DNA from 3 places in the Weizmannia agrestimuris genome. Region 3 is predicted to be linked to each of the others. Evidence: predicted binding sites of a transcription regulator. Region 3 holds the regulator's gene; each other region holds the start of a gene.
What was found. The regulator LexA, encoded in region 3, represses DNA repair genes until DNA is damaged. The targets are predictions, from matches to a motif close to CGAACATATGTTCG.
Positions count from the first base shown of each region.

Region 1: addB (helicase-exonuclease AddAB subunit AddB) is a predicted target of LexA. The motif match lies at 3,519-3,532, and genes of this name have one in related genera.
Region 2: NFR98_RS03010 (YhjD family protein) is a predicted target of LexA. The motif match lies at 2,382-2,395, and genes of this name have one in related genera.

Region 1 is NZ_CALPDC010000005.1:44,551-51,317, forward strand. It holds gene addB (helicase-exonuclease AddAB subunit AddB) at 1-3,459, opposite strand, end outside; gene NFR98_RS04190 (TIGR00266 family protein) at 3,821-4,612, opposite strand; gene NFR98_RS04195 (competence protein ComK) at 4,740-5,267, opposite strand; gene NFR98_RS04200 (IDEAL domain-containing protein) at 5,459-5,692, shown strand; gene NFR98_RS04205 (M48 family metallopeptidase) at 5,821-6,767, opposite strand, start outside.
Region 2 is NZ_CALPDC010000003.1:94,390-101,156, forward strand. It holds gene NFR98_RS03000 (MFS transporter) at 1-248, opposite strand, end outside; gene NFR98_RS03005 (LCP family glycopolymer transferase) at 742-1,656, shown strand; gene NFR98_RS03010 (YhjD family protein) at 2,423-2,788, shown strand; gene NFR98_RS03015 (aminotransferase-like domain-containing protein) at 3,077-4,258, opposite strand; gene NFR98_RS03020 (FadR/GntR family transcriptional regulator) at 4,673-5,383, opposite strand; partial or broken gene NFR98_RS03025 (L-lactate permease) at 5,600-6,767, shown strand, end outside.
Region 3 is NZ_CALPDC010000002.1:180,369-187,135, forward strand. It holds gene NFR98_RS02265 (dynamin family protein) at 1-1,846, shown strand, start outside; gene NFR98_RS02270 (MerR family transcriptional regulator) at 1,939-2,328, shown strand; gene glnA (type I glutamate--ammonia ligase) at 2,398-3,735, shown strand; gene lexA (transcriptional repressor LexA) at 3,954-4,574, opposite strand; gene yneA (cell division suppressor protein YneA) at 4,781-5,119, shown strand; gene NFR98_RS02290 (YneB family resolvase-like protein) at 5,116-5,769, shown strand; gene NFR98_RS02295 (DUF896 domain-containing protein) at 5,860-6,093, shown strand; gene tkt (transketolase) at 6,212-6,767, shown strand, end outside.

The sequences.
Region 1 (6,767 bases), on a different contig from region 3:
TTTGGCGAGGATTTCTTCCGGTTTTTCCGGGTGAATAAGGCGGTAATTGTTTTCTTCCATCGACTGGTCAAACTGGCAGACCGAACGGAACGGGCAGAATGTGCACGCCGCCTGTTTTTTTATTTTATATGGCGCGATATCCGTCGTACCGGACAGGATCGCATTACCAGCCTCTGTGTAAATATTGCGCACATAGCTGCGGATCGCTTCAAAGTCTTCTTTGCTTGCCACTTCGGACCGGGCCGTTAATTGGCCGTCCTTTTTCAAACCTGCCGACACAATCGCACTGTTGCCGGATTCAAGCGACCGGTCCATCAATGTGATCACTTCCGGGCTGTCCAGCAATAGTCCTCGCATCCGGAAGTCTTTTAAAATTTCTTCTTCAATTTCTTCAGCCGACAACATTTTTTCCGCCGAAATCAGCGGGTCATGAAGATGGAAATACAAAACGCCTGCCGGAATCGTTTCTTCCCCTGTCAGCTGTTTCGAATACGTCATAATGAGATCCAGATAGGTGAGCATTTGCAAATCAAGGCCGTAATACACATTTGTCAAATCGAGCTTGTGCGCACTTGATTTGTAATCGATGATCCTGACGTACACACCGTTTTCACTTTCCGCCTTGTCGACGCGGTCAATCCGGCCCTGCAGCTCCATTTTCGCCCCGTTTTTCAATGTAAACGAAAGCGGTGGGAGCTCTTTTTTCGGCCCAAAAGCGAGTTCCATCGCGACCGGTTCAAAGCCGCTCCGTTTCGCATGGACGCTTAAAATATATGAAGCCCTTCCGACAACCTGTTCCAGTTTCCTTTTAATATATTGGTAGCGTTTTGAACTGAGCAGGATTTGATGCTGCAATTTCGGGGCAAGATCGTCCACAGCCGCTTTTGCGAGCTCCATGCTTTGCTGTTTTGTGATCTCTGACCACGGAATGCCTTGGCGCTGCAGGGTGTCGGAAATCCATTTCAATGCACCGTGGAAAAGATCTCCGATATTCGGCGCATCAAGACGAAATACATCCCGTTCCCGCAGCCTCAGCCCGTATGTCGAAAAATGGGAAAACGGGCAGGTGAAAAACTGCTCCATTCTCGATACGCTGGCAAGGATATGGTCGCCGTACAGTTCCCGGCTCGTTTTTTCGGAGAGCTTCCGGGCTTTGTTTTGGTAAAACAAACTGGAAAAAGCATGGGCCGCCCGATTTTTCCATTCCGGGTGCTCCATATAAAAGTTATACGTATCCCACCAGAAGTCGGCCATCGGATACCCTCTTTTTTTCAACTGCAGCTGCGAAGTGACAAAAGCAATGGCAGCCGCCGGATGGGAAATGTATGCAGCTTGCTGCTTCTCTTCCAGTTCCGCCGGGTCATTCACCCATAATCCGCCGCCGCGTGCCGGGAACATGTCCTCTATCCGGTTGATGAACGGGGACGGCAGCAATGCTTTCCCTTCTTCATCGGCAAGCGGAAAAGATAGTACCAGTTTTTCAGAAGGTGTCGTCAATGCCCGGTAAAAGATAAATTCTTCGTCGAGCAGGCGCCTTTTGCTGCCGGGCATAATTTCAAGCCCGGTAAGTCTTAAATATTCACGCTCTTCATCATTTAAAACGCCATCTTCGGAAATTTTCGCCGGCATGACCCCGTCATTGACCCCAATGATAAACGCCAGTTTGACATCAGACAGCCGGGACTGCTCCAGATTCGCCACGAGCACCTGGTCCAAAGCCGGAGGAACGATCGAAAATTTTAATGACTCAAGCCCGGTTTCCATAATGGCAGAGAATTTCCCAACATCAGCAGGTTCATCGCCAAGGATTTCAACATACTGATCCAAAACGCCCATGACTTCATCCCATGCCTGGTCGTGTTCCCTGGCAGCGACAAGATCCCCCGCTTCTTCCTTTTCAAGCCGGAGCGCTTCCAGTTTTTCCGGAATCTCCAATTCTTCGAGATAAAGATACAACGCTTCACAAAGCGCTTTTCCAGTGCGGGCGCGCTTCAAACGCCGCGACAGGCGCAAAATCGGCGCCGTGACGAGAAGCCTGAGTTCATTCAGTTCCTGTTCGATTTTTCTTTCCTCATCCGTTTGTGGCAGGTTTTCTAGTTCGAGGCCGCGGATCCGCCGGTATTCCCATCTTTTTCTACTCGTCCACCGTTCCCCCTGGATGCCGTAAGCCAGACAATAGTTTTCAAGCCGGTCCATTTTTTCACGCAGCATACGGGTATCTCCAGGCGGAAACAGCAATTCTGTTTTGATGGCACGGAAAACCGGTTCATAACGCCAGTTGCCGCGGATGATTTCCAAAGTCGAACGGATCAGTTCAATGAGCGGATGGTTCAGCATCGGCCGTTTTCTGTCAATAAAATACGGCACATCATAATCGTAAAAAACCGTTTCGATTAAATCCTGATAGGCCTCCCCGTTGCGAACAAGGAGGGCAATGTCACGATAGCGGCAGCTGCCTTCCATAACCGCTTCACGGATGGAACGGGCAACGCCTTCGATTTCTGCCCGCCGGTTGTTCGCCTGCCAGATTTCGATGCTGCTTTCCCCCGGAAAAGAAGGAAACGGGAGTTCTTCAAACCGGGACTGCAAAAAGCGCAAACTTTCATGCCGGAAACGGACCGGTTCATACAGCGCCACGTCTTCTTCCGTTTCAATTTGAAAGGCGCGCGCCAGTTCATAAATATGGGCATAGGCTTCTCCCGGCATCCGGAACAAGTATAAATCATCCGGCTGCATCCCGCGGAAAGCCCGGTCCGTTGTGAGCGCAACCGTCACGCGGCGACATTTTTTCAGGAGTTCCCCGATCACCAAGTATTCCTGCGGGTTAAAAGTATGGAAGCCGTCTATATAAATTTCCGCATCGTCCAGATAGCGGGATTTTTCAATGGCAGAAGCAAGCAGCCTTAAGTAATCTTCCGAATCAATGTATTTGCCTTCCAGCTTTTGTTCATATGCCTGATATACGCATTCCAAATCGTGCAGCTTGTCGGAAAGCACTCTTTCCCCGTCCGCTTCCTCGATTGACGCACGTTTTTCCTGAAGCTGTGCAGGTGAAACGCAAAATCGTTTGAATTCAGTCAGAATGCGTTCGACATTGTCAATAAAGCCGGTCTTATCCGCCGCCCGCGTGAAAACCGACAGTTCTTCTTTTTGGTCTTCCAAAATTTTCCGAATGAGCATATTTAACCCGCTGCTCGATACATGGGTACGGCTGATCCCGCCGACTTCCTGCAATATTTTCCAGGCAAGGCGCGTAAAACTGTACACCTGGGCGCGGATCATCCCGCCCAGTTCAGGGTCATGCGCAAGCCGTGTTTCCGATAAAAAAGTCATTTGCTCCGGAACAAGGTAAATGAGCGGTGCCCCGCCCGGATCGCCAAGCAGTTTCTGCCTGATTTCACGGTGGATGAAAGCTGTCTTTCCTGTCCCGGGGCGCCCGGTAATAAATCGAAGGGACAATTGGTTCACTTCCTTTTGATGGGCTCAGTTGGCTCCATATCCGGAAACATGCCGGACAAGGAACATTTGTTCTTTTATTGTAACGGATATTTTTCTATGAATCAAGCTTTTTGCCAAAAAAATATGCTTCCTGTTTTTTCTGCCGGGGGATGCCCCGCTTCCAAGTAAAATACTGCCTTTTCCCGCCCCCGGAAAAGTCCTTCCCATCCAATCCGGATGCCCTCCCCATCCGGCCGGTCCACGCAACCGCCGTCGGGGCACTCTCCCCGCTTCCGTCCGGGCGTATCATTTTTTCATATGCCAAAAAAAAGCACTGCCTGTTCCGGGAAACGTCCCGCAAAATGCAGTGCTTTTACACCTCTTAATCCCCGTTAAACAAATTAAACAAGCCTTTTGCCATGCTGCCTTCATCCTTCGAACCGCCCGCTGCCGGCATTGCGGCAAATACGCGGCTGGCCAGGCGGCTGAATGGCAGGGACTGCACCCAGACCGATCCCGGCCCGCGTAAAGTGGCAAAGAACAGGCCCTCTCCCCCAAACAGGGCTGTTTTGATCCCTTTGACAAATTCAATGTCATAATCGATCGTCCGTGACATGGCGACAAGGCAGCCTGTATCCACCTTTAATGTTTCGCCGGGTGCGAGCTCGCGTTTCTGGATCGTGCCGCCTGCATGAATAAAGGCAAGGCCGTCTCCCTCAAGCTTCTGCATAATAAATCCTTCCCCGCCGAAAAACCCTGTTCCAAGTTTCCGCTGAAATTCAACACCAACTGAAACCCCTTTTGCCGCTGCCAAAAATGCATCTTTCTGGCAAATGATTTTTCCCCCTTGTTCACTTAAATCCATCGGTACAATTTTGCCCGGATAAGGCGCTGCAAACGCTACATGCTTTTTATCACGGCCTTCGTTCGTAAAGGCGGTCATAAAAAGACTTTCGCCGGTGATCAGCCGTTTTCCTGCAGAGAACAGTTTTCCCATAATGCCTCCGCCCTGGCTGCCCGATCCGTCGCCAAAAATCGTTTCCATCCGGATGCCGTCTTCCATCATCATCAAGCTGCCGGCCTCGGCGATGACGGTCTCCTGCGGGTCGAGCTCGACTTCGACAAACTGCATGTCATCCCCGACCAGTTTAAAATCAATATCGTGGTTGTTCATTTCCAAACCTCCTCAAATTGCACTACCCCCTGTATACGGACTTGCCGTTCGCAATGTTTCATTTTTATTTCCCGGGCAGGCGTTCGTTTTATTGGACGAAAAGGCAGGGGCCCCCTCCCTGCCAAGCTTAAATCCAATACAGCCCGCTGTCTTCCATCGCCCTGTATCCCTGTTGTTTCAAAAATTGCATGCGGGAGCGTCGGATATTAATTTCATAAGCAACCTGCAAAGCAGCTGCTTTATGGTACTGGTTAATAAACGAACCGTAGCTGATTGGCAATACGAGTGATTGATTGTTTGAAAAAATCACTTCAGTTTTTTTGCCTTCTGGGGTGTGGTCTTTAATATGCCCGGAGATCAGCCAAATACAGTCCGGCTGGCTGGGCGATTTTGTTGGAAAAATTATGGTAGCTGTATGAGGATCAACGAGGATCGGCGGCTTGTGCCGAACATGAATCAAGCTTTTTGTCGCATTTTTCCTTCCTTCGTAATCGCTTCCAAAGTATTGACAGCTTTTTTTCACGATACTCAGGGGAAGTTCTGGCACAAATCGTTCCCGATCCACTTCCAGTATTTTTGTCCCTGTTTCTCCTCCCTCCTGGCAAGGAATCAGCGCAATCGTATTTGGATGAATGTCCAATTCTCCATGTTGCATAAAGTATTCCCCCATTCTATTTTTCTCATAATTCACTTTCTATTATAGTACAAATTTCCTACATTTCTAGTCGTTTTTCTAAAAATATGCATTTTTTTCCTTGTTTACCGTTTCAGAAAAATTCAATTTTTACATTGCTTTTTATTGAAATGCTCTGTATAATAAAAAAAAGCGGAAAAAGGTGATCATACATGGAAAACAAAAAATCTTTCTCTGACGTGCCGAAAGAAAGCCCGAAGTCCCGGATTCAGATGGAGAAATTTGTGGAACACATTTACACGGACATGTTGCTGAATGAGATCCTGCTGAACAAAAAAAGAGAAGCGTTGTTAAGAAAAATTGACCATGTACTTGATCTTCGCGATAAGGAGCAGTTCATGCATTTAACAAACGAACTGAAAAAAATCAACCTGCAATTTGGTTAAATACAGGCCATGCAAACAGGCCCGGCCCGTTTGCACGGCTTTTCTTTTGCATAAAAATGGCAAATGCAGGGCGCGGCCAAAAGATTTTTGCCCGGAACAGGCCGCGCCTACTGCACTTTCAGTATCCCTTATTCTTCCAGCATGCGGATCCGCTCCAGCATTGTTGGATGGTCATAGCGAAATATTTTGACAAGAAGCGGTGGATTGACTTCGCTTAAACCCGCTTTTGTTAAAATTTGGAACGTTTCAACCCCGGACTTTTTATCATGCGTCATCTGTACGGCATAACGGTCCGCCCGCATCTCCTGGTAGCGCGATGCCCAGTTGGTAAGCGGGCTTGACGCAAAGAGGAGAACCGAGGAAATGAGCAAAAATAAAGGCAGCGAGCTGATGCTGGAAATCCCGGACATCCACCGCCCGCTTTTTTTCCACCGCCCAACCGCATTCATCCACCTGGCAATCAGCCACAGCCCGATGAGCATCATCAAAATATAGCCCGCGATGCCGAAGTAGATATGTTTTTCTACATAATGCCCCATCTCGTGTGCCATCACAAATAAAATTTCTTTATCATCCATACGGTTGAGGGTCGTGTCCCAGAGTACGATTCTTGAGTTGGAACCGATGCCGGTGACGTAAGCATTCAGGGCGTTTGTTTTTTCCGACATATTCACTTCGTACACATGATCAGCGGGAATCTGTGCTTTTTCCGCAAGCGCCAGAATTTTCGCCTCCAGCGCCTTATCTTTTAACGGATAAAAATCGTTATACAGCGGGTCAATCACGACCGGCTGGATAAACATCATGAATACCGTAAAAGGAATGGAAAGCAGCCAGGCCGGGAGCCACCATTTTCGCCGGAATTTTTTCATCAAGGCGTACAATACCGCGACGACAGCAAACATGATGGCAAAGTTTACCCAGAAATCGGTCAGTTCATCTTTCATCCATCCTGCAAAATCTTGGGTGGAAATGCCGTACGCTTTTGAAAAACGATGGGACAAATAACCGAACGGAAAGGTAAACAAAAAGGATGCAAGCGAAAACCAAAAGAAATAAACCGCGGTTTGAATGA
Region 2 (6,767 bases), on a different contig from region 3:
AGCAAATCACACCAAACCATTGTTTTCTTCGGCTGCCAGCGGTCCGCAAATGTCCCGCCGATAAAGCTAAAAATGAAAATGGGCAGGAACTCCGCCACTGAAATCATGGAAACGGCAAACGGGTCGCCGTTTGTTTTTTCTGTCACAAACAACAGGACGGCAAAATTCCGCACCCAAATGCCCACCTGCAAAAACAACGCGGATACAAATACCATCCGGACAAACCGATTTCTCAAAAGCTCTCCCACAAGCGCCCCCCTCTGGTCAAATCTGTCTCATATCGTGCCATTATCATACCGAAATTGAAAGCCTTAAGCAATACAGAAGCACCCGTGTAAAACAGAGTGCGAAAAAATGCATGCAAACTTGGGAAACGGAAGCCCGCAGGCAAAAGGTGAAAAAAATCGGCGCATTTGGCCGCGTGCTCCTTTTTTCCTTCGTCCAGTCCCTTCTCATGTGCCTGCACTCAAAACAGACATCTATTCTGCTTCGCCCGGGCCTGGCATTTTCATGTGTTCCATTGCTTCCACTTCCTCGTCCTGTCACGTGCCTCAACCCAAACCATTTTTCTTGCAGCCATTTTCGCCACATTTCACGCACACATCCTCTTCTTTTTCTAATAAATTACAAGAGAAAAGCCGGACCATTGCATAAACGAAAAATCCCCGTTAACAATTTGGAAAAACCATGATATGATAGCGATTAGATTAAATAAAAAATTCAAAGAAAAGGGTCGAAAAAATGAAGAAGAAGATATTCATCACACTCGGGATTCTCTTAGCGATCATCGTGATCGGGGGCGGAGGGTTCGCCTATTACGTCTACCATTCTGTCCAAAATGCCGCAGATAAAATGTATGACAGCAAATCCGTGAAACCATCCGAGAAAAACACTGAAAAAATCAAAAGTGAAAAACCAATTTCCATTCTTTTACTCGGCGTGGATGAGCGGGCCGGAGATGTAGGAAGATCCGATACGCTCATTATTCTTACACTGAACCCGCAAAAGAAAGCCATGCAGATGATCTCCATTCCGCGTGACACGAGGACAGAAATCGTGGGCAAGGGAACATTGAATAAGATAAATGCGGCTTATGCTTACGGCGGGCCAAAAATGGCACTGGATACGGTAAACAAATTTGCTAATTTAAACCTTGACCAGTACATACGCTTGAATATGGAAGGATTGGCTGACCTTGTAGATGCTGTCGGCGGCGTAACCGTCTACAATAAAATCAGCTGGCATGACGAAGGGTATTATAAAAAAGGCTACTATTATGCCAAAGGGAACATTACATTGGATACCGGCAAAAAAGCGCTCGGTTATGTAAGAATGCGCCACCTTGATCCTCAAGGTGACTTTGGCCGTAACCAGCGCCAGCGTGACGTCATTATGGCCGTCATTAACAAAGCGGCGACCATCCAGTCTTTCTCCCGTTATCAGGAAATCCTGGCTGCGATCCAGAACAATGTCAAAACAAACCTGACACTTGATGATATGAAAAACATTGCGATGAACTACCGCGACTGCCGCCAAAATACGACAGACTATGAAGTTAAAGGCAACAGTACAACCATTGACGGCATTTACTATCTTAATGTTAGCCAGGCAGAACGCGACAAGGTCCACAACATGGTGACCAATATGGAACAATAAAGACAGGCAGGCCCCGTTGTCCGGAGCCTGCCCTTTTCAATTTTTATTTTTGCTTTTCCTGCGGTTTTACCGGAGATCTTTCCGGCTCTATGTCTTTATGATGATGCTGTTTTTCCTGTTGTTCCGGCGAGTCGCCTTTTTTGTCCTTGTTGTAATCCATTTGGTGCCCTCCTCCCGGTTGGATTGATGTTCCTTAGCATCACTGCCTGTCTATTGTAAAAATACCCGGTAACTGCATATGCTAAACAAAGGGGAGAGGCTGCCTGCTTTAGCGGAATAAAAAATTCTCTATTCGGGCGGGAGCGAAGGCAATAGATCCCGATGGCTGTCACGGTAACCAAGGGCTTAGATGGAAGGTGATCCAGCCCCCGCATTTGCTTTTTTACCGGCTTTCCATCAAACGGGAGCAAAGACAATATAACCTGTTACCTGCCGCAGATTCGTGCCGGCACCTGCCCCCGGCCGGAGCGAAGGTAACCTGTTTTTACAAAAGCAGCCGTGGAAAACGGAAACGCTCAAAACAGCCTGAACAAAACCCATATTACAAAAGCCCATACCGGAATGGACAAGCCAATGCCAATCAGACAGCCTTTCGCAAAATCTCCGTCTTTTCCATTCATCTCTTCATTTTCCTTTTTAAGTAATAGGATGCATTCGCCTCGTTGGCGAATAGGGTGAACATTATTATAACAACCCATCCCCTTAAAACCAAGTAAGCATTGACAGGAACGTACGTTTGTTTATATAATGGAAACAGGTGATCCGTATGCCGCAAATCTTAACCGAGGAAGAAGAAAAGCTGATCGAGGCATTTATCCTCCTGCCGCTTGCCAAAAGGACGCTGGAACGGGACCAGAGAGCGATCCGGGCAAGCCTGTTAAAATTTAAAGAGCCTTATCTTTTTGCAACGGACCAAATGCTCTTGCAAATTTCATCCTGCCTCGCTCAGGTCAAACGGGAAGCCGGCAGAAAAAAGATGCGCTTTTACAAACGGAACGACCTTTCCTATACCGTGTTTGTGCGCGGCTGGCGGTTTGAAAAGAATTACCACCCGCAAATAGCAGCGGAGTGGGTAAAAAACCGAATCACCGGTTTCTTCCTCCCGTTGCGCCTGCCTTTTGAAGACCGGTAAGGAGCTTGCGAAACTCAGCAGCTTCGAGGAACGCCTTCCGGACCGTAAAGGGCGCCAAAACGCCTATTCATGAAACATTCCAGGGATACATGGGATTGAATACCGCTGATGAAACATTCCGGCATAAACGGATATTGAAGACCGCCGGTGATAAGGAGACGCCGCTCTCTTTTTAAAGAGCGTGAAAAAATCCCAATATACGAATGACAAACAGCCAGGTAAGCCCGGAGAACGCGGGATCCCGGAACTTTTACATGCCCGGAAATCCCTTTAGCAGATCCTCCCCCGTTAAGCGCTTGTTTTCTTCCACTTTTTAAAACTTTCTTCTAGACGGGAAAACCCTTTTTTCATTTCCTCATCACTGCAGTAGGCGAAACAAAGGCGGATTTTTGTGTTTAGCCCGCGCTCAAGCGTAAAGGCATCACCCGGCACAAACACGGCGCCGTCCTGTGCCGCCATTTTCATCCATTCCGCCACACCGCCTTTTTTGACATCGATCCAGTAAAACAGCCCGCCGGCAGGTTCAGACCCTTCCCATTGCTCCGTCTCGTGCATATGCTGTATAAATCGTTTTGTCCAGTCTTTCCGTTTTTCATAAAATTGTTTTTGCTTTGCAAGAATCTGCGGCCAGTTTCCGGAAGAAATGAGTTTTCCCGCCAGCATCTGGTTCATGGGCGATGTGCAGGCGTCTGTTACCTGCTTAAACTGTTCGAGTTTTTTCAGAAAGGCCGGGTGCGCGAGGATAAAGCCGGTCCGCATCGCCGGCGCCATAACTTTTGAAAAACTGTACAGGTATATGGTTCTTTCTTTTAAGGAATCGAGTTCGAACAAGGAAGGAGGGCGGCCGTGAAACAGCAGATCACGGTACGGATCATCTTCTATAATGATAAAATCATACTGGTAAGCAAGTTCAATGAGTTTTTTCCGTTTTTCGAGAGAGGTGGTGACGCCGGTTGGGTTTTGAGCATTTGGAATAATGTAAAGCGCTTTCAATCTTCTTGTTTGCAATGTTTTTTCAAGAAAATCGACATCCAAACCGTCTTGTTCAAGCGGAATGCCGACCGCCTTGAGCCGGTACTGGTGCACCGCCGAAAAGGCAATGGAATACGTATACATTTCCATTGCAAAACCGTCCCCTTCATCCAGCAGCATTCTGCAGACAAGGTCAACCCCCTGCGTATTGCCGTTTGTCGCCATGATATAGCTTTCCGGAATATTTTCCGTTTTAGAGATAACATCCACATACGGCCCAAACCCTTTTGCACTGCAATACTCATACAGGCGTGCCGGATCTGCCTCAAAGATTTCATTCATGATGCGCTGCAGTTCTTTTTTCGGGATCATGCCGCCATTTGGCATGCCGACGCTGAAAAATACCGGATCCCGGACAGCCGGCTCGATGCTGTCCATATACACATCAATCGCATTTTCTTTAATCTTGACGCTCAACGCTGAAAACATTTGCTTCATCGCCGCCGCACCCCGCTTTCCATTTGCTGAAAAATTGCCTATACCCTATGTATATGGGAAAGCGCGGAGGAAAGTGACACAAAAAATAAAGCATGAAATCAGACAAGAAGACAAGGTAGCAATAGTATATCCAGGCCGCATGCCCTTGTCATCCACACGGAACATCAGCCGAGAAATTCACACCACCTCATGTTTCCAGCTGTTGTGCTTCGGTATTATCCTGTCATCGAAAGCCCGAAGTCGTACGAATCGGCGCAATACAAAAGCCTGTTCTGCTTGAAAAATCTTTCAAAGCGGAACAGGCTTTAAATTTCCTCTCATTCTCAGGTGCCAATATCAAGGGAGCCGGACTACCCCAAAACAGATCCCCTGCTGAAGAAAAGGGCCGGATTTGCGTTCATGAAAACAGATTGGTTAACGCAGAAAATCCTTTAGACTGTTTTCCACAAACTGCAAATGGTCGATCATGGCCTTGCGCGCTTTTTCGCTGTCCTTTTCTTCGATGGCTACCCTGATTCTTTCATGTTGCTCATACAAGGCGCCCAATGTGGAAGGATCAGAAAAAAGAAGCATTCTGCGCGTTTCTTTCATTGCATCCTCCATCGTCTCAGCAACCTGGTTCATCAGCCCGGCAAGAATCGGATTTTGTACAGCCTGGACAATGGCAAGATGGAAGGCAAGATCTGCTTTTTCACCGAGTTCTTCGTTCCCCGTCGCCCGCTTCATATCTGCGAGCGCCTGCCTTATCCTTTCCAGATCAGCTTCGGTCCGTTTGACAGCGGCCGTGGCGGCTGCTCCGGCTTCAAGAATCTTCCGGACTTCAAGCAGATTTGCCACATCTTCCTGATTCATCAGGACTGCCTGCGAAATGGGATACGAAATCCCGCTCGCATCAAAGTTACGAACAAACGTTCCCTCTCCCTGTTTTAGCTCAATATAGCCGAGCGCCCTTAGTGACGTTAACGCTTCTCTTATAGCCGATCTCCCCACGGAAAACTTTTCTGCCAAAAGTGGCACCGGATCAAGCTTATCCCCGGGCTTAAGCTCCCCGTTTTGGATCATCTCTATCAATTCATTTGCCACTTGTTCATAAATTTTTGCAGGTTTAATTTTTTTATATTTCATGTTTTCTCCTCTTATCCCTTTTCTATATTTTATGAATAACAGCAATCCGGAAAAATAGCAAACAAAAATTTTAAAAAAAGAGTTGTTTTTTCTTTTTATTATACTTATACTTTTTAACGTGTAAACCTTATCATCTGATGACTATTTCATCTAATGACCTTAAAAATTGCAATTGGGATGGATTGGAGAAAATTTTTCAAAAAGGAGTGGAGATTGTTGGAGTACGTACAAAATTTTATTCCGCTTAAGGGGCATTTGTTTTTATCCGCACTGATTGCTGCCTTTCCGATTCTGTTTTTCTTCTGGGCACTCGCCATTAAAAAAATGGCGGCACATCTTGCAAGCCTTGCCACGCTGGTGATTGCGCTGCTGATTTCTGTAATCGTTTACAGAATGCCGGCCGTACTACCGGTTATGTCAGCTACCCAGGGGATTGTGTATGGGATTCTACCGATTGCCTGGATCATTATCAATTCTGTGTTTTTATATAAATTGACGGTCAAAACCGGCCAGTTTGATGTGATCCGCAACTCGGTCGTATCGATCACGGAAGACAGGAGATTGCAAGCTTTATTGATTGCGTTTTCATTTGGCGCTTTTTGGAAGGTTGTGCCGGGTTTGGCGCGCCGGTTGCGATTACCGCTGCCCTGCTTGTCGGGCTCGGATTCAATCCGCTTTATGCAGCCGGCATCTGCTTATTGGCCAACACTGCACCGGTAGCATTTGGCGCAATCGGGTCCCCTGTAATTGCGATGGCAGGGCCGACCGGTGTTTCTGCACTGGAAATTTCAAAAATGATCGGGCGACAATTGCCGCTTATTTCCATGTTCATTCCGCTTTATCTCATCATTGTCATGGCGGGCTTTAAAAAAGCAATGGAAGTGCTGCCGGCGCTTATTGTATCAGGCTTGTCCTTTGCCTTGACGCAGTTCTTTGCTTCCAATTTTCTGGGGCCGGAACTGCCGGACGTTTTATCAGCACTCGTATCTTTGGTTGTCCTTGCCGTCTTCCTAAAATTTTGGAAGCCGAAAAACATATTCTATTTTGAGCATGAAGAGGCTGCCGCCGCGCTCGAAACGCCGCCTGTTTCCAATACAGGCGGGCAAATTGCGAAAGCATGGTCGCCATTTATTGTCCTGACGGTTTTGATCACCATCTGGGGCATCCCGCAGATCAAACTTGCGCTCACCGGGCAGTATGCCGGAGCGAACCCGGTTTTAAAGGCTCTAAACCCGATCGGCGGAGCGGCTTCGTTCAGCGGGAATGTGCCATTTTTAAACAATCATATTATCAATGGCTCGCACACCCCGATTGCGGCCATGTATAAGCTGGATCTGCTTGGCACTGCAGGCACAGCGATTTTTATCGCAGCCATTGTCACGAA
Region 3 (6,767 bases):
CACATTGCCGCCTGAAACCGTGCTTGCCAAAATAGAGCAGGCGATTACGCTGCTTAAGCACCAGCACGGTTTCGGGCGGTATACCGAAACGCTCAGAACCAAAAGCAGGCGCCTGAAAAACCGCCGCTATACCGTTGCGCTGTTCGGCGCGTTCAGCGCGGGAAAATCGTCTTTTGCAAACGCGCTTGCCGGCGAAAAAGTACTGCCGGTTTCACCGAATCCGACCACAGCGGCCATTTGCAGGATCTGCCCGCCTGATGCGGCACATCCGCATAAAACAGCAGCCGTAAAGCTGAAAACGGAGGCGCAGATGCTGGAAGATGTAAACAAGTCGCTCGCTGTTTTCGGGCTTAGTTGCCGTTCGTTCGGGGAAGCGCTTGAAAAAATTGAAACTTTACACGCAAAAGAAACAGGCAAAGCAAACGAAAAAGTCCATTTATCTTTTTTGCGTGCCTTTGCGAAAGGCTTTCCTGATTTTAACGGGCGGGCCGGACAGAACTTCAATGCCGGGATGGAAGCGTTCCGCCGGTTTGTTGCCGATGAAACCCAGTCTTGTTTTGTTGAATCCATTGATTTGTTTTATGATTGCCCGTTCACAAGACTTGGCATTACGCTTGTCGATACGCCCGGAGCCGACTCGATCAATGCCCGGCATACCGGCGTAGCATTTGAATATATTAAAGACTCGGATGCGGTTTTCTTCGTCACATACTACAACCATGCCTTCGCGCGCGCAGACAGGGAATTTCTCATCCAGCTCGGGCGGGTAAAAGAAGCATTTGAACTGGATAAGATGTTTTTTATTGTCAATGCGATTGATCTTGCCTCGTCCGGCGAAGAATATAAAGAAGTGATGGACTATGTCAGGGGTCAGCTGCTCCATTTCGGCATCCGCAATCCGCGCCTTTATGGTGTATCAAGCCTGCTTGCGCTTTCAGGCAGGCGGGAGGAAGCGAAAATGGCCGAATTTGAAGCGGGCTTCCGCCAATTTCTCGACCATGATTTGCTGAATATGGTGCTTCAGTCTGCACAAAACGAGCTGGAACGCGGCCTTGCAATGGTGGATGCCGTGATCCGCGATGCCAATGAATCGATTGAAACAAAGAAAGCGAAACGGGAACTTCTCCGGAAACGGCGGGAAGAGGCAGAAGCCATTTTGAAAAATACAAAGCCGGCGTTTTTCACGGACAGCGTCATGCAGGAGCAGAAGGAGCTGCTCTATTACGTAAAACAGCGCGTTTTCTACCGCTTCGCCGACTTTTTCAAGGAAGCTTTTAATCCGGCAACGGTGAAGGCAGCGAAAGATTTGCCGGGCGCCCTTCAAGAGCTTGCAGAACTCGTTGGCTATGATTTTGCGCAGGAGATGCGGGCGACAAATGTAAGGCTTGAAGCCCATTGCCGGAAATTATTCACATCGCAAAGCGCGGAATGGAACAGGGAGATGAAACGTTTGCTTCCTGATTTGTCTGTCAGCACGTTTGAAGCGGGCGCACACGCTACGCCTGATTTTCCTGCGGCCTTTTCGGAAACGGATTTGGAACCGTTTGAAAAGGCATTCCGCCATTTTAAAAATGCGCGCACTTTTTTTGAAAAAGGGGGAAAAGCCGGCATGCAGGAAGAACTGCAGGCGATGTTTGAACCGCTTGCGCAGCAGTATCTTGACGTGCAAGGAGAAAAGCTTGCCGGTTCGTTCCGCTCATGGCTGGAGGAAGAGTTTGCAAAAATGCAATCGGAAGCTTTGCTCGATATTGCCGAACAGTTCGATGCCCGCCTTGAAGCCCTTAGAAAGAGCGTGGACGTGGCAGAATGGATGGAAATCCGCGAAAAACTCGTTTTGCCTTCCTGAGGATAAAAAATGATGTAAGAAAATATAACATTTTGTTGACAAAAAAACTCACATGGAATATAGTAAAAATATAAAGAAAAGGAGCGTATAACATGGGTCGAAAAGAAATCCGCCGTTCGATGCCGCTTTTGCCGATCGGAACCGTTATGAAGCTAACAGATTTATCGGCCCGGCAGATCCGCTATTATGAAGAACACGAGCTGATTACACCGGCAAGAACGGAAGGCAATCGCCGCCTTTATTCTTTAAATGATGTCGACCGGCTTCTTGATATTAAAGATTTGCTGGATCAGGGGATCAATATTGCAGGCATCAAAAAAATCTTATTGATGAACGACCGCCGCGGAACCGGGCCGGTACTCGTCAAAAATCATGTAACGGATGAAGAAATCCGCAAACGGCTTCGCCAGGAACTGCTGCAGGCCGGCCGTTTTCAAAGACCGAGCCAGCGGTTGTCCGATGCGCCCCGGTTTTTCCATTAACATTGTTGAAAAGCTAGTTTTATAGCTTAGATATATACTTTTTATTGCCTAAAGGGAGGAATACTGTTCATGCCTAAGTTTACACGTGAAGATATTTTGAAGAATGCCGAAGAACAAAATGTGAAATTCATCCGCTTGCAGTTCACGGATATTTTGGGGACGATTAAAAACGTGGAAATCCCGCTCAGCCAGCTTGAAAAAGCGCTCGACAATAAAATCATGTTCGACGGCTCTTCGATTGAAGGGTTTGTCCGGATTGAAGAATCGGATATGTATCTGTATCCGGACTATGATACATGGGTCATTTTCCCGTGGACCGCTGAGAAAGGGAAAGTCGCCCGTCTGATTTGCGATATTTATAATCCGGACGGCACCCCGTTTGAAGGTGATCCGCGGAATAATTTGAAACGGGTATTGAAAGAAATGGAAGAACTTGGCTTCACGAGTTTTAATCTTGGGCCTGAACCGGAATTCTTCCTCTTCAAGCTGAATGAAAAAAATGAACCGACACTGGAGCTGAACGACAACGGCGGCTATTTTGACCTGGCGCCGACGGACCTTGGCGAAAACTGCCGGCGCGACATCGTATTGGAACTCGAGGAAATGGGCTTTGAAATTGAAGCGTCCCACCATGAAGTTGCACCCGGCCAGCACGAAATTGATTTTAAATATGCGGATGCAGTCAGGGCATGCGACAATATCCAGACCTTTAAACTGGTGGTCAAGACGATTGCACGCAAACATGGCCTGCATGCGACGTTTATGCCGAAACCGTTGTTTGGCGTGAACGGTTCCGGGATGCACACCAATCTTTCGCTTTTTAAAGGAAAAGAAAATGCATTCTATGACCCGAACGATGCAGAACTGCAGCTGAGCGATACGGCATACCAGTTCATTGCCGGCATTATGAAGCATGCTTCGAACTTTACGGCTGTCACGAATCCGACGGTGAACTCCTATAAACGGCTTGTGCCGGGTTATGAAGCGCCTTGTTATGTTGCCTGGTCCGCTCGCAACCGCAGCCCGCTCATGCGGATTCCGGCTTCCCGCGGTTTAAGCACGCGCGTTGAGGTGCGCAGCGTTGACCCGTCTGCCAATCCGTATCTCGCGCTCGCCGTCCTGTTAAAAGCAGGGCTTGACGGCATCGCGAACAAATTGCAGGCGCCGGAACCGGTCGACCGCAACATCTATGTCATGACGAAAGAAGAAAGAGAAGAAGCCGGCATTGTCGACCTCCCGGGCACACTGCTGCAGGCGCTGGAAAACTTAAAATCGGATGATGTAATGGTAGACGCCCTTGGCGATCACATTCTCGAACACTTCCTTGAAGCTAAGGAAATTGAATGGGATATGTTCCGCACACAAGTCCACCAATGGGAACGCGACCAGTATATCGAAATGTATTAAGCAAGAAACCCCTTGAAGCGTAAGGCTTTGAGGGGTTTTTGTTTATCGGGCATTTTTGCGTCGAACGCCCAGAAAAACAAAATGCCCATTAATTGCCCCGATTTTTCCTTCGAAAATAGATTGGAAGCCCAGAAATCCTCAAGTGTCACAGGCATTTTTGCCATCAAACTCGCATATGCTCTATTAAAAAAGAAGCAGCCGAAACTGCTTCTTTTTGATCAGTGCACCATTTGCCTGTACAGCCCGATGACAACGCCGAGAATGGTGACGTTTTTCAATATGATCGGTTCCATTGTCTGGTTTTCAGGTTGCAGCCGGAAGTAGTCTTTTTCCTTGAAAAATCTTTTTACTGTCGCTTCATTTTCATCTGTCATAGCGACCACGATATCTCCGTTGTTTGCCGTCTGCTGGGAGCGGACAATCACATAATCGCCGTTTAAAATCCCGGCATCCACCATGCTGTCCCCTTCAATTTCCAGCATGTAGACGGACTCGTCAGACGGGACAAGATGTTCCGGAAGCGGAAAATACTCTTCAATATTTTCTACAGCGGTAATCGGTATGCCTGCTGTTACTTTTCCGACAACAGGCACATTGACAACATTTTGGGCCGGTATTTCTTCATCATGGTCCAAAATTTCAATCGCTCTCGGCTTTGTAGGGTCGCGCCTGATCAACCCCTTGCTTTCAAGCCTTGCGAGATGGCCATGGACAGTTGAACTGGAAGCAAGTCCGACTGCCTGGCCGATTTCCCGCACGGAAGGGGGATAACCTTTTGTTTTTACTTCATGCTTGATGAAATCAAGTATCGCCTGTTGCCGTTTTGATAGTTTTGCCATTCTATTCACCTCGTCACAGTTTTGTTTGGCACCCGCGCTGCGTATGGGGACGTTTACGGGAGGAATGCCATTATTTGCTATTATTATATCACATTGCAGCAGATAAAACAAACGTAAGTTCGAAAAAATGTTGACGAAAAACAGGCGTTCGTTTTATAATAGAACTGGTGATTGGACGAACGAATATTCGCGGGAGGAAGATGGAGATGTCACGATTATGGAAAAAGTATAACTATGTTATGATTTTAGCAGGGCTTACGCTTGTTTTCGGATTTTTCATGATTGGAAGTCTGCGGGATCCATCCCCACACTATATCAAAATCAGCGTCACAGAGGGCGATACGCTTTGGAACATCGCCGGGCAGTATGCGGAAAAGGGCAAAATGTCGAGGGAAGCATTTATCAGCTGGGTTGAGCGTCATAATGATATTGACGGCAACATGATCAAAGCCGGCGAAAAAATTGTCATTCCAATAGAAAAAAATGAATTCAGCGATGATAATAGGGAACTTGCGATGAAATCACAACGGGAGACGAAAAAATGAAAGTTGTTTTATATTGCAGAGTAAGCACGGAAAAAGAAAGCCAGGAAACTTCCTTGGCGAGGCAGCGGGAAGAGCTGGAGAAGCTTTCGGATTCCCACGGTTTTCAAGTGGCCGGGGTGATCTGTGACCGGGCAAGCGGCTATGACCTGGACAGGCCCGGCATCCTTGATCTTCTTGATACGATTGAAAATGAAAAGATTGACGCCGTACTGGTGCAGGATGAAACACGGATCGGAAGAGGAAATGCAAAAATTGCATTGCTTCATTTTTTATATAAAAAAGGGATTAAAGTATATTGTTATGCGCAAAACGGAGAATTGGAGCTTTCGGAATCTGATTCAATGGTGCTGAAAATTGTCAGCATGGTTGAAGAGTATCAGCGAAAGCTGCATAACTTAAAAATTAAAAGGGGAATGGAGCGTGCAGTCAAAAACGGCTACCGTCCGGAAAAAAATTTAAAAGGGAAGCGGAATCCGGACGGCAGGGAGCGAAAGGAAGTGCCGGTTGAAGAAATTATCCGCCTGCGGGATAACGGCTTGACTTTTCAAGAAATTGCTGCGACTATGCGCGGTTTCGGCTACCAAGTTTCAAAAGCAACCGTCCACCGGCGTTACAGGGAATATATGGAGGAAACGGGGCATGATAAATAGTATCAAAACCGTTTCACGGGTGCGCTTTCGTTGCAGGCGGGTCCATATTTTAGTAAGATGGCATCAATTACGGATAAAAGGAGAGAAAATATGCTTTCAAAAGAAAAAATGGCAAGGATTAACGAATTGGCGAAAAAAGCGAAAACCGGCGCCCTGACAAGTGAAGAAGCAAAGGAACAGTCAAAATTGCGAAGCGAGTATTTGCAGGCGTTCCGCTCTTCATTCAGAAAAACGATTGAAAATGTCCGTGTGCTTGACCCGGCTGGCCAGGACGTTACCCCTGAAAAAATTAAGCAAATTCAAACAAAAAGAAAGCTGCACTAAAAAGGAAACCATCCTGCTTTTTTCTTACAAAATCCATACAAAATGGTAAAAGAGTTGTGTTATGGGTTTCACTTGCCTTAATATAGAGTTGTAACCCATGAAGAAAGGATGTTAACAGATGTTTGATAAAACGGACGAACTGGCAGTCACAACAATCCGAACATTGTCCATTGACGCCATCGAAAAAGCAAAATCCGGTCATCCGGGGCTTCCGATGGGGGCTGCACCAATGGCATACACCCTCTGGACAAGATATTTGAACCATAATCCGGAAAACCCGCACTGGTTTAACCGGGACCGTTTCGTATTATCCGCAGGGCATGGTTCCATGCTGCTCTATAGCCTGCTCCATTTATCCGGTTATGCATTAAGCATGGATGATATTAAAAATTTCCGGCAATATGGCAGCAAAACCCCGGGTCATCCGGAATACGGGCATACGGAAGGCGTGGAAGCAACGACCGGTCCGCTCGGGCAGGGGATTGCCATGTCAGTCGGAATGGCGATGGCAGAACGGCATCTGGCGGCTGTATACAATAAAGAAAATTTCCCTGTCATTGACCATTATACATATGCTTTATGCGGAGATGGCGACTTAATGGAAGGCGTATCTGCCGAAGCTGCTTCATTGGCGGGACACTTAAAATTGGGACGTCTCATTGTATTGTACGATT